One region of the Bradyrhizobium sp. CB3481 genome, then DNA from elsewhere that is predicted to be linked to it. Evidence: predicted binding sites of a transcription regulator. Region 1 holds the regulator's gene; each other region holds the start of a gene.
What was found. The regulator PhoB, encoded in region 1, activates phosphate uptake and scavenging genes when phosphate is short. The targets are predictions, from matches to a motif close to TGTCATNNANCTGTCAT.
Positions count from the first base shown of each region.

Region 1 (3,205 bases):
CACCGTCGCGGTCCGGCCAGAGGTGATCCTGTTCGACGAACCGTGCTCGGCGCTCGACCCGATCTCAACCGCCAAGATCGAGGAACTGATCCAGGAACTGTCGGAGGACTACACCATCGCCATCGTCACCCATAACATGCAGCAGGCGGCGCGCGTCTCCGACAAGACCGCTTTCATGTATCTTGGCGAACTGATCGAATTCGACGACACCAACAAGATTTTCACCTCGCCCGGCGATCGACGTACGCAGGACTACATCACCGGCCGGTTCGGTTGAGGAGACAGAGATGGGTTCCGAACACACTGCCAAAGCATTCGATAGCGATCTTCAGGAATTGACCCGTCTCGTTGCCGAGATGGGCGGCCTCGCCGAGCGCATGATTTCTGAATCCGTTGACGCGCTGGTCCGCCGCGACGTCACCCTCGGCTCGCGGGTCGTCGCCTCCGACGTCGAGATCGACCGTCTGCAGCATCTGATCGAGGAGCGCGCGGTGTTGACCATCGCTCGCCGCCAGCCGATGGCGATCGACTTGCGCGAAATCGTCGGCGCCATGCGCGTCGCCACCGACCTGGAGCGGATCGGCGACCTCGCCAAGAACATGGGCAAGCGCGTCGCGGCGCTGGAGAAGGATTTCCAGCCGCTGAAACTGATGCGTGGCCTGGAGCACATGACCGACCTCGTGCAGTCGCAGGTCAAGTCAGTACTGGACGCCTATGCGGCGCACGACCTGCCCGCGGCGATGGCGGTGTGGAAGGGCGACGAGGAAGTCGACGCCATCTGCACCTCGCTATTCCGCGAGCTGCTCACCTATATGATGGAAGATCCGCGCAACATCTCGTTCTGCATCCATCTGATGTTCTGCGCCAAGAACATCGAGCGGATCGGCGACCACGCCACCAACATCGCCGAGACCGTGTTCTACATGATCGAGGGGCAGCAGATTCTCGACAAGCGCCCGAAGGGCGACATGACGACGTTTGCTGCGACCATTCCCAATAGCTGAGGATGATAGGATGAGCGCACGCATCATGGTGGTCGAGGACGAGGAAGCGCTGACCACGCTGTTGCGCTACAACCTCGACGCCGAAGGCTATGAGGTCGAAACCGTTGCACGCGGCGATGACGCCGATACAAGGCTGAAGGAACGGGTGCCCGACCTCGTGGTGCTCGACTGGATGCTGCCGGGGCTATCAGGCATCGAGCTGTGCCGCCGCCTCCGCGCGCGGCCCGAGACCAAGCAGCTGCCGATCATCATGCTGACGGCACGCGGCGAGGAGAGCGAGCGCGTGCGGGGTCTTGCGACCGGCGCCGACGACTACATCGTCAAGCCATTCTCGGTGCCGGAATTGCTGGCGCGGGTGAAGGGCCTGCTGCGGCGCGCCAGTCCCGAGCGGCTCGCCACCGTTTTGACCTATGGCGACATCGAGCTCGACCGCGAGAAGCGCCGCGTCGCGCGCTCCGGCCGCCAGATCGACCTCGGCCCGACCGAGTACCGCCTGCTTGAATTCTTCCTGGAGCATCCCGGCCGCGTCTTCAGCCGCGAGCAGCTGCTCGACAGCGTCTGGGGCCGCGATATCTATATCGATGAGCGCACCGTCGACGTCCACATCGGCCGCCTGCGCAAGCTGCTCAACCCCGGCCGCGAGCAGGATCCGATCCGCACCGTGCGCGGCGCCGGCTACGCGCTCGATGATCGCTTCGCGAAGGCGGAGCAGCCGCAGTAGCGTTCCACGGCTATCTCCGCACCCTCAGCCGTCGTCCCGGCCCATATGCGCAATTGCGCATCAGGAGCCGGGATCCATAACCACCAATCTCGATTGTCGAAATGCGCTGGAGCCCCAGCGAGGCATAACCACGCGCAACGATGGTTATGGGTCCCTGCGTTCGCAGGGACGACGTCGTTGAGGCAGTTTGCTCTTAGCGCACACAGCCGTCGTCCCGGCCTTTGAGCCGGGACCCATAACCACCAATCTCGATTGTCGAAATGCGCTGGAGCCCCAGCGAGGCATAACCACGCGCAACGGTGGTTATGGGTCCCCGCGTTCGCGGGGACGACATCGTTGAAATAATCCCGCGCGCCCGCCCTTACCGCGTCGTCTTCGGCTGCTGCCGCCGCCGATCGGCAGCGGGCTGGTAGGCGATGCGCGAGTGGTGCGCGCAGTAGGGCAGGCCGGTGAGCGCCTTGCCGCCGCAGAAGAAGAATTCCGGGCTTGCGGGATCGCCGACCGGCCAGTGGCAGGTCGCTTCGTTCAGTTCGAGCAGCGACAGGCGCTGGCTCATCGGCACCACATTGTCGAAGGCAACCGGATCGGGCTCCAGCTCCACCTCGAAGGCGTGCGCGAGCGCGGTGTTGCCGCGCGACACCGGCCGCGATACCCGCATCATCTGCTGGGCGGCGGGGCGCGCCTTGCGCTGCCGCGGCGCGGCCGAGGAGGGGCTCTTGGCACGGCCGGACAGGCCCAGGCGGTGCACTTTGCCGATCACGGCGTTCCGCGTCACATTGCCGAGTTCCGCGGCGATCTGGCTGGCCGATAATCCGGCTTCCCAGAGCTTTTTCAGCTGCTCGACGCGATCGTCGGACCAGGTCAATACCGTCATCGTATGCTTCCCTTCGCGTCGCGCCGGCCAACCTGGGGCAGCGCCCGCGATGTCATTCGTCTCAAAAATCCCTGCGGTCAGAATCCCTTAGCCCTCGCCGGGCGCGATATGGGCGCCCGAACGTTTACGCTTTCACAAAAGACTCTTAAGGGATCAAAACTGCCGCACGAGATGTCGTACCCGACAGCCCAAACGCTACAATATGGCGTGACTCGGGCGCAAGAGTCCGCGCCCCGACGTCCACATGTTCTGACATCTAGGCATTCCACTGCGTGTTTTCCACCACACCGCAATCCTACGGATTCACCATCTTGCACTGCAGGAAAGGCCGTTCCATGGCGTGTTGACAGCGCCCCGCGCCCACATAGAATACCTCTCGCGTGCCGCCCTTAAGCGGCGGCACGTTTCGTTTCGCAAGACCGGCTGTTGCCGACTTCGCGCCAAGGCACGCGTGTGCTCCGCGGCAGGTCTTGAAGGCAGGTCTCAAACCTCAAGTGATTGTCATGACCAATAGCGCCACGTCGCATCTGCTCCCCGTCTTCGCCAGGGTCGATCTCGGCTTCGAACGCGGGGAGGGCTGCTGGCTGACCTCGACGAGCGGCGAGC
Region 1 covers NZ_CP121647.1:705,747-708,951, forward strand. Annotated here, with positions in the region: gene pstB (phosphate ABC transporter ATP-binding protein PstB) at 1-277, shown strand, start outside; gene phoU (phosphate signaling complex protein PhoU) at 288-1,004, shown strand; gene phoB (phosphate regulon transcriptional regulator PhoB) at 1,015-1,725, shown strand; gene QA643_RS03315 (GcrA family cell cycle regulator) at 2,087-2,599, opposite strand; gene QA643_RS03320 (aspartate aminotransferase family protein) at 3,103-3,205, shown strand, end outside.

Region 2 (3,205 bases), 2.7 Mb from region 1:
CGTGCGCCGTTTTGCGCCGACGCCGGAGCAGACCGCCAATGCCGAGCGCATGCGCGCGATGATCTATGGCCTGAAGCCCGGCGCCCGCGCGCTATTGCCGGGGCCGCTTTATCATTCCGCACCGAACTCGTTCGGGCTGCGCGCCGGCCGCCTCGGCGGTGCGCTGGTGATCATGCCGCGCTTCGATGCCGAGGAGTTCTTGCGCGTGATCGAGACCGAGAAGGTCGACACCGTCTTCATGGTGCCGACCATGTTCATCCGCCTGATGAAGCTGCCCGAGGAGGTGCGCAAGAAGTACGACATGTCGTCGCTGCGCCACATCATCCACGCCGCCGCGCCGTGTCCCGCCGACGTCAAGCGCGCGATGATCGAGTGGTGGGGACCGATCATCTACGAATTCTACGGCTCGACCGAATCGGGCGCCGTCACCTTTGCCACCTCCGGGGACGCGCTGAAGAAACCCGGCACCGTCGGCAAGATTTCGCCCGGCGCGGAGCTGCGCTTCATCGGCGATGACGGCAGGGAGCTGCCGCAGGGCGAGATCGGCGAAATCTATTCGCGCATCGCAGGCAATCCGGATTTCACCTACCACAACAAGCCGGAAAAGCGCGCCGAGATCGATCGGGAAGGGTTCATCACCTCGGGCGATGTCGGCTACATCGATGCCGACGGCTACGTCTTCATCTGCGACCGCAAGCGCGACATGGTGATTTCGGGCGGCGTCAACATCTATCCGGCCGAGATCGAGGCGGCGCTGCATGCGATTCCCGGTGTGCATGATTGCGCGGTGTTCGGCATCCCCGATGCCGAATTCGGCGAGGCGCTGATGGCTGTGGTGGAGCCGCAGCCGGCGGTGACGCTCGATATTGCTTCCATCCGCAGCCAGCTCAAGGTCTCGCTGGCGGACTACAAGGTGCCAAAGCACATCGAAATCCAGTCCAACCTGCCGCGCGAAGATTCCGGCAAGATCTTCAAGCGCCGCCTGCGCGATCCCTATTGGGAGCGGGCGGGGCGAAAGATCTAACGTCACGATCGCCTTCGGAGCGACCGCTAACCACGGCTAGCCTCCGCAAGAACACTGCCATGTCGCTCCCTTGTCGCATCGCGCTGCTATCCGCAGAGACAAGGGTGCGGCATTGATTCTCGTGGGGCTATGGGCCGCGTGAATCAGTCATCGCCCTGTCACAGAAATCTGTCAGGGGACGGGTATGGGTAGTGACGCCTTGAGTGAAGAGAGCCCGGAACGGCGCTTTCGTACCTTGTTTATATCCGATGTCCATCTCGGAGCCCGCGGCTCGCAAGCCGACCGCTTGCTGGACTTTCTCAGGGTTCACGACGCCGACACGATCTATCTCGTCGGCGATATCGTCGACGGCTGGGCGCTGAAGTCGAGCTGGTATTGGCCGCAATCGCACAACGATTTCGTGCAGAAGATGCTGCGCAAGGCGCGCAAAGGTGCCAAGGTCGTCTACGTGCCGGGCAATCACGACGAGTTCCTGCGCAACTATTACGGCACGCATTTCGGCGGCATCGACGTGGTGGAAAACGCCGTTCACGAAGGTGTCGACGGCAAGCGCTACCTTGTCATCCACGGTGACATCTTCGACCTGGTGGTGCAGAACGCACGCTGGCTCGCCCATCTCGGCGACAAGGCCTATGACTTCGCCATCCAGATGAACCGTCTCGTCAATTTCTTCCGGCGCATGTTCGGCGTGCCCTATTGGTCGCTGTCGCAATGGGCCAAGCTGAAGGTCAAGAACGCCGTCAATTATATTGGCGCGTTCGAGAAGACTTTGGCCGGCGAGGCGCGGCGGCACGGCGCCGACGGCGTGATCTGCGGGCACATTCACTACGCCACCATCCGCGATGAGCACGGCATCCGCTACATGAATTGCGGCGACTGGGTGGAGAGCTGCACCGCCCTCGTCGAGCACGAGGACGGCCGGTTCGAGATCATCACCTGGGCCGATCCGGAGCGGCGGGTGGCGCCGGTTCCCCGCGCCGCCGCGCGCGCAGCGTGACGGGGCAAAGGGGCCGAATCGCAGCGAAAGACCCGGTTTTCGTCCCCTGAGATCACGCCAAATCGTCTTGCCCGCTTGTCCGTCGCCGCGTTACAAATTGCGGATGCCAGAACCTGTCCAGCATCCTCCCATTGGCGCGGCCGATATCGAGGCCGCCGCCAAGATCGTCGCGCCCTTTGCGGTGCGTACGCCGCTCTTGACGTTCCCGGTGCTCAACGAGCGCGTCGGAACCAAGGTCTTCCTGAAGCCCGAAATGCTGCAGCGGACCGGATCGTTCAAATTCCGCGGCGCCTTCAATAAGCTGGCCTCGATCCCGCAGGATCGGCGCGGCGGCGGGGTCGTGGCGTTCTCCTCCGGCAACCACGCCCAGGGCGTGGCGGCGGCGGCGCAGATCCTCAGCATGCAGGCCACCATCGTGATGCCTGCGGATTCGCCCGTCACCAAGCGCGAGCGCACCAAGGGCTACGGCGCCGAGGTCGTGCTCTATGACCGCGACAAGGAAGACCGCGAGGCCATCGCCAACGGCATTGCGGCCAAGCGAGGCGCGACGCTGGTGCGCCCCTATGACGATCCCTTCGTGATCGCAGGGCAGGGCACCGCCGGCCGCGAGATCGCCGAGGACATGACAGCGCTGGGGCTCAGCCCTGATATCGTGGTCGCGCCGGCCTCGGGCGGCGGGCTGATCGCTGGTGTGGCAACGGCGGTGAAGTCGAAATTCCCGCAGGCGCAGGTGATCGTCGCCGAGCCGAAGGACTATGACGACCACGGCCTGTCGCTACGCGCCGGCCATCGCGAGGCCCATCACGCCGCCGGCCGCACCATCTGCGATGCGCTGATGGCGGCGATGCCGGGCGAGCTCACCTTCTCGATCAACAGCAAGCTGCTGGCCAATGGTGTCACCGCTTCCGACGAGGAGGTCGGTGCTGCCGTCGCCTATGCCTATCGCGAATTGAAGCTGGTGGTCGAACCGGGCGGCGCCGTCGGTCTCGCCGCGCTGCTGGCCGGCCGGATCGACGCCAAGGGCAAGAACGTCGTCATTGTGCTCTCCGGCGGCAATGTCGACGCGGACCTGTTCGCTCGATTGGTCGCCTGATCACCATTTCAAACGGAAAGCGGGCAGAGCATGTGCTCTGCCCGCTTTTGCTTTGTCCGAAGCTGAGATCAGCGCCGTCCAAAACCTCCAC
Region 2 covers NZ_CP121647.1:6,014,227-6,017,431, reverse strand. Annotated here, with positions in the region: gene QA643_RS29390 (acyl-CoA synthetase) at 1-1,024, shown strand, start outside; gene QA643_RS29385 (UDP-2,3-diacylglucosamine diphosphatase) at 1,209-2,021, shown strand; gene QA643_RS29380 (threonine/serine dehydratase) at 2,125-3,114, shown strand; gene QA643_RS29375 (caspase family protein) at 3,183-3,205, opposite strand, start outside.
Region 2: QA643_RS29385 (UDP-2,3-diacylglucosamine diphosphatase) is a predicted target of PhoB. The motif match lies at 1,170-1,186, and genes of this name have one in related genera.

Region 3 (3,205 bases), 1.3 Mb from region 1:
GTGGATATTGCCGGCGCGCTGCCCCTCGATGACCGCAGCGTAGTCATTGGCGATGCGCAGCGTCACCTTTACGCCGAGTTCCTTGGAGAGATAGTTCACGAACGGTGTCCAGCGCTCGGTCACACCCGAGGCGTTCTCGGCTGGGACCACCGCAAAGGTCAGCTCCGGATATTTGCCTTTCCAGTCCTGCGCAATAGCGGTTGTGGCGCTGAAGGCCAGCGCGGCTGCGCCGGCAAGCACGATACGACGATTGAACATGGTTTGCCTCTCGTTTGTGATTACGCCTTGACCGACTGCAGTACGCAGCGGCTACTTGTCTTGATGTATCGGTCTCAGGCCGCGGCGGCGGTATCCAGCGCCGGAATGGCCGCAACGTCTGGCACCCCCGCAGGCGAGCTACCCATCACGTCATTGGCTTCGAGATCGTAGAGTTCGCGGGCGATATGGTCCGTCAATGCAGCGGGCGCGCCGTCGAACACCACCCGGCCTGCCGCCATGCCGATCAGCCTGTCGCAATAGCTGCGCGCCAGATCGAGCGAATGCAGGTTGCAGAGGACGGTGATGCCGAAATGCTTGTTGATGCGCAGCAGCGCATCCATGACGATGCGGGTATTGCGCGGATCGAGCGAGGCGATCGGCTCATCGGCCAGGATGATGTCCGGCTCTTGCACCAGCGCGCGCGCAATCGCCACGCGCTGCTGCTGGCCGCCGGAAAGCTGGTCGGCGCGCTGCGCGGCGAGCTGTGCCATGTCGAACTGCTCCAGTGCCGACATCGCCAGCGCGCGGTCGGCTTCGGGCCAGAGTTGAGCGAGCGAGCGCCACGTCGGCATTTCGGCGAGCCGCCCCATCAACACATTGGTGAGCACATCGAGCCGGCCGACCAGATTGAATTGCTGAAAGATCATGGCCGAGCGCGCGCGCCATTGCCGCAGCTCGCGGCCGCGCAGCGCCGTGACATCTACGCCATCGAACAGGATGCGGCCCTCAGAGGGATCCGCGAGGCGGTTGATCATGCGTAGAAGCGTCGACTTGCCGGCGCCGGAGCGGCCGATCACGCCGACAAAGCTGCCGGGTGCAATCGAAAATGACGCGTTGTCGACAGCGGCTTTTTTGCCGAAACGACACGTCAGACCTTCCACGACCAGCATGCAATGCTCCACTAGCGTCCTTCTGGCTCGACCGCTAAAGCAGCGAGTTTACAGTTGTGTGACGGCCCGCTGCGATGCGACGATCCGTCCACAGCCCGCTCCTCCGTCATCGATGCGTCATAGCTTTGTCATCAATCCCGCTGAAGACGTGGTCCGGACCTTAGCGCTCGCACATGGAAATTGAGGATGGCCGGCAAGCAGCTATCGATCCAACCGACCGAGACGGCTTCGGCCCGACCTATTTGCAGCAACCGAAAAAGTGCGACATCGTGACCGACATCATTGTTGAAGGTGGCCAGGCCCTGCTAGGCGAAGAATTCGTCGAAACCTCGGTTCATGTTGCGAGCCGCGACATCAGTGCCATCGGAAGCGATCCCGGACGTGGCGCCATCGGCATCGATGCACGCGGGCTCCTGGTGCTGCCCGGCATCGTCGATCTGCATGGCGATGCCTTTGAACGGCAGATGATGCCCCGCCCGGGCGTTGATTTCCCGGTTGATGTCGCGCTTGCCGACAGCGACCGGCAGGCCATCGCCAACGGCATCACCACCGTTTTTCATGCCACGACCTGGTCGTGGGAGCCGGGGCTACGCAGCCGCAACAATGCGCGGCTGCTGCTTGAAGCGATGGAGAGCTTGAGGCCGAAGCTTGCGGCGGATACCCGCTTCCATTTGCGCCACGAGACCTACAATCTCGATGCCGAAGGCGAGATCGGACAATGGCTCTCGGAGGGCCGCATCGACCTGTTCGCGTTCAACGACCACATGAATTCGACGGTGGCGAGCCTGAGCAAGCCGGAGAAGCGCAACCGCATGGTCGAGCGCACCGGGCTGTCCGGCGAGGCATTTGACGACCTGGTGCAGCGCGTCGTTGCACGCGCAGATGAGGTGCCCGCCTCGATTTCGCGGCTTGCCGGGATGGCGCGGGCCGCCGGCGCCAAAATGCTCTCCCATGACGACGACAGCCCCGAGATGCGAAAGGCCTTTCGCGCGCAGGGCGTTACGATCGCTGAGTTTCCCGTCAACGAGGCAACCGCCCGCGAGGCGGCCGCGGGGGGCGACTTCATCGTATTCGGCGCCCCCAACGTGGTGCGCGGCGGCAGCCACACCGGGTGGACCAAGGCCGCCGACATGATCGAAAAGGGCCTCTGCAGCGTGCTGGCATCAGACTATTACTATCCGGCGCCCGTGCTCGCGGCTTTCCGCCTGGCGGTTGACGGCATCCTGCCGCTGGCGCAGGCGTGGCAGTTGATCTCGGCAGCGCCAGCACAGGCTGCGGGCCTTGCCGATCGCGGCAGGCTCGCCACGGGACACCGCGCCGATCTTATTCTGGTGGATGACGAAGTGCCGCTGCGCCCGCGTATTGTCGCGGTCATCGCCGGCGGCAGGCTGGCTCATCTGACGGATGCCGGCCGCCTGGTGCATGCCCCGGCATCGCGCAAGGCGGTTGCGGCGGCGTGAGGCGTCACTAAAGTCCGGCCAATGGTGAACTATCCCCGCTACGCGATTTACTTTGCGCCCGAACCTGGCAACGCGCTCGACCGTTTTGGCGCAGAACTGCTCGGCTATGACGCTTATCAGGGCGCCGATGTGCCCTTCCCGCGTGACACGGGATTGCCGCCCGAGTGGCGCGAGATGACGCAGGATCCGCGCAAATACGGCTTCCATGCCACGCTGAAGCCGCCGATGGCGCTGGCACCGGGCAAGAGCGAAAGCGAGCTGATGGCCGCCTGCGCCGCCTTTGCCGGCGCGCCCCGCGCCATTCCGGCGATCAAACCCGTCGTCGGCGCCATCAGCGGCTTCATCGCGCTGGTGCCTGCGGAGGTGCCGGCCGATCTCGAACGCCTCGCCGCCGACTGCGTCCGCGAGTTCGACCCGTTCCGTGCGCCGCTGACGGAGGAGGATCGCGCCCGGCGCAACCCGTCCAAACTGACGCCGCAACAGCGCGACTACCTCGAGCGCTGGGGCTATCCTTACGTCTTCGAGGAATTTCGCTTCCACATGACGCTTACCGGCCGGCTGGACCTCAGCCGGCACGCCCCTATTCTCGCGATGCTG
Region 3 covers NZ_CP121647.1:1,958,292-1,961,496, reverse strand. Annotated here, with positions in the region: gene phnD (phosphonate ABC transporter substrate-binding protein) at 1-258, opposite strand, end outside; gene phnC (phosphonate ABC transporter ATP-binding protein) at 333-1,148, opposite strand; gene QA643_RS09385 (alpha-D-ribose 1-methylphosphonate 5-triphosphate diphosphatase) at 1,418-2,608, shown strand; gene QA643_RS09380 (DUF1045 domain-containing protein) at 2,630-3,205, shown strand, end outside.
Region 3: phnC (phosphonate ABC transporter ATP-binding protein) is a predicted target of PhoB. The motif match lies at 1,253-1,269, and genes of this name have one in related genera.

Region 4 (3,205 bases), 1.3 Mb from region 1:
GTTGCTCGAACAGGTTTCCGGAAACCGTCGCCTGCAGCACGGCCGTGCCGTCGATGCCCGGGCCGGCCAATTCATAGGCCGGTCCCGAGGTCAGACTGTCGATTTGCACGATCAGCGTGGTGGAACGGTCCGGATATTCGTTGCTGCCGAGCGCGAAGCGATCCAGCGGCGGAACATCCCTTGCGTTGCCAATCAGGGCAAAACTGCTCGCGGAAGAGTCCGCTATCACGGGCGTACCGGTATGGAATTTCAGCCATTTGCCGACTTCCGGCATCGCCGACATCGTTCGGTCAAGCCAGATCGGCGTATCGTGGTCGAATAGCGCGAGCGCAATTGCAGCCGTGCCGCGCATCAGTGGCGCCGGCGTACCCGCGACGGCGCGAATATGTTGCACGGTGCCCGGGCGCGCCATCGCGTCCATCACGGAACGGAATGTGGATTGCGCCGACAACACCTTGTCCGCAAATCCTGCCGGGAGCTCGGCGACCGTCACCATCGATTATCCCTCACCGCGCACCATTGTGTAAAAGTCAACGCGCGTCGCCGCCGCTTCTGCGGACCGCCGGCCGCGCCGGGCGTGCATGGCCGTCCGCAGCGGCGCCAACACACTCGCCTCGACCGCATCAGCGAATTCTGGCGACTGCACCAGGGCGTCGCACAGCGCAATCATCCGCGCCTTTTCGAGATCGCGTCCGAGCGTGTAGCCGAATCCCACTTCCCCGCTCGCAAGCCGAACCGCGGCGCGCGATACCGTGGCTTCCCCGAGATTGAACGGCGCGCCATCGCCGCCGATGCGGCCACGCACCATCACGAGGCCGCTCTCCGGCTCGCGCAACAATTGATGCGCGGGAACATCGATGGCGCCGAGCCGCTCGGCGATGTCAGCGGCATCCGAATGCACCAGCACCGTCATCGCTCCCTTGCGCCGTGCTTCCATTCCGCCTTCCGCCGTCATCCCCATTCCCGGTCTTCCCGATTCAAGTTGTCTATGATAATAGACAACTTGATAGTCAAGGCAAATGACCGTTTCGTGACACCGCGATGATATTTCCAATGTCCGCTTCAGGCCCCGGCACGACATGAGCATCCAGGATGGCGCATCCGGCGTGGCGCTGTGGCGCCAGGTTGCCGACGGTATTGAGCGCGGCATCGCCGACGGCCGCTTCGCCGCGGGCGAGAAGCTGCCGGGCGAGATGGAGATCGCCGACATTTACCGCGTCAACCGCCACACCGTGCGGCGGGCGCTGGCGGCGCTCGCCGAGCGCGGGTTGGTACGCGCCGAACGCGGCAGCGGCACCTATGTCGAGGCGCCGCGCCTCGCCTATCCCCTGCGCTCGCGCACGCGATTTTCCGAGATTGTCGGCGCCAGCGGACACGAGCCGCGCGGGCAAATGATCGAGGCTTCGGAAGAAATCGCCGGCCGCGAGTTAGCGCGCGAGCTTAGCCTCAAGACCGGCGCGCCGCTGGTCCGGATCGAAGCGTTGCGCCTGGCCGACCGTGCGCCGATCTGCGTCGGCACGCATTGGCTGTCAGCCGAGCGATTCCCCGAGGCGGGGCGCGTCTACGCTGCCGCGCGCTCCATGACAAAACTGCTGGCCCATTACGGGATTCGCGATTATCGCCGCGATTCAACCCGGATCACCGCCGGCATTGTCGACGCCACCGACGCCGCGCGCCTGGACCTCGCCCTCGGCCGTCCGATCCTCATCGTCGATTCGACCGACGTCGATATCGAGGGACGGCCGCTGGTCACAAAGCATGTGCGCTTTGCCGCCGAACGGGTGCAGTTCCTGGTGGAGAGCTGACGTTCAGGCGACGGCGCGCCGGCCGATAATGGCAAAGCGCAAGCGGTTCGAGATCCAGTCGATGGCGGCGACCGCCACCAGGATCATCAGGATCAGGAATGAGACCTTCTGCCATTCCAGCACGCGGATTTGCTCGGCGAGTTGCAGGCCGATGCCACCTGCGCCGACGATACCGATAATAGTCGCCGAACGCGTATTGGATTCGATGAAGTACAGCACCTGCCCCGCAATGACGGGCAGCACCTGCGGCATCAGCCCGAAGCGGATTTCGTGCAGCTTGCCGCCCCCGGCAGCACGGATGCCCTCCACTTCCTTGCGGTCCGCGGCCTCGATCGCCTCCGAAAACAGTTTTCCGAAGGCGCCGAAGTCCGCGATCGCAATTGCGAGCACGCCGGCAAATGGTCCAAGCCCGACGACGTTGATCCAGACCAGCGCCCAGATCAGCGTATCGACGCCGCGGATCGAATCCAGAAAGCGTCGCACCGGGAAACGGAAGATGATGGACGGCACGACGTTCCTTGCCGCGAGCAGGCCGACCGGCAGCGCGGCGACCGCTGCGATAGTGGTGCCGAGCAGCGCGATGGAGATCGTCTCGCCAAGGGCGGCGAGATAGGCCGGCAGCGAAGATCCGGGATCAGGCGGCAGCATCATCAGGATGATCCAGCCAAGTTGGCTGATCCCGGCGATCAGCCGTGACGGCGAGAAATCGAGATCCACCAAGCCGAAAATGAAGATCGCCAGCGCCAGCGCTATCATAAGCGGTGTCGCCAGCCGCGATGACGCAGGCCGATCGAACACCTCGGGGTATCGCTGTCGCAACTTGGCGTGATCTTCAGACGGCAGCCGTGTCATGTCCGTGCCTCCCCGCCGAACAATTTCGCGCGCATCCAGCCGGTCGCGATGTCGATCAGGAATACCGTGACGATGATGGTGATGAGGATTGCGCTGACGTCGGAATAATAGAACTTCCTGATGGCGACGACGAGTTCCTGACCGATGCCGCCAGCACCGACAAAACCCATCACCGACGCCTCGCGGACATTGATCTCAAAGCGCAACAGCGCGTAGCTCGCATAGCCCGCGGTGACCTGCGGCAGCACGGCAAAGCGCATGCAGGAGAGCCAGCTTGCGCCGGTGGAACGCACGCCCTCGACCGGCTTCATGTCGACATTTTCCACGATCTCGGAAAACAGCTTTCCAAGCGCGCCGGTCGAATGGATCGCAATCGCGAGCACGCCGGCCATCGGTCCAAGGCCGAAGGCGATGACGAAGATCAGCGCAAACACGATGCCCGGCACGGTGCGGGCGAATTCCAGCGCGCGGCGGACCACGAAGCGCAGCCACGGCGCAGGCGAGGTATTTTCGGCGGCCAGGAAATTCAGTCCGAACGCCAGCACCGC
Region 4 covers NZ_CP121647.1:1,962,576-1,965,780, reverse strand. Annotated here, with positions in the region: gene phnH (phosphonate C-P lyase system protein PhnH) at 1-496, opposite strand, end outside; gene phnG (phosphonate C-P lyase system protein PhnG) at 500-955, opposite strand; gene phnF (phosphonate metabolism transcriptional regulator PhnF) at 1,080-1,805, shown strand; gene phnE (phosphonate ABC transporter, permease protein PhnE) at 1,809-2,657, opposite strand; gene phnE (phosphonate ABC transporter, permease protein PhnE) at 2,654-3,205, opposite strand, start outside.
Region 4: phnF (phosphonate metabolism transcriptional regulator PhnF) is a predicted target of PhoB. The motif match lies at 1,020-1,036, and genes of this name have one in related genera.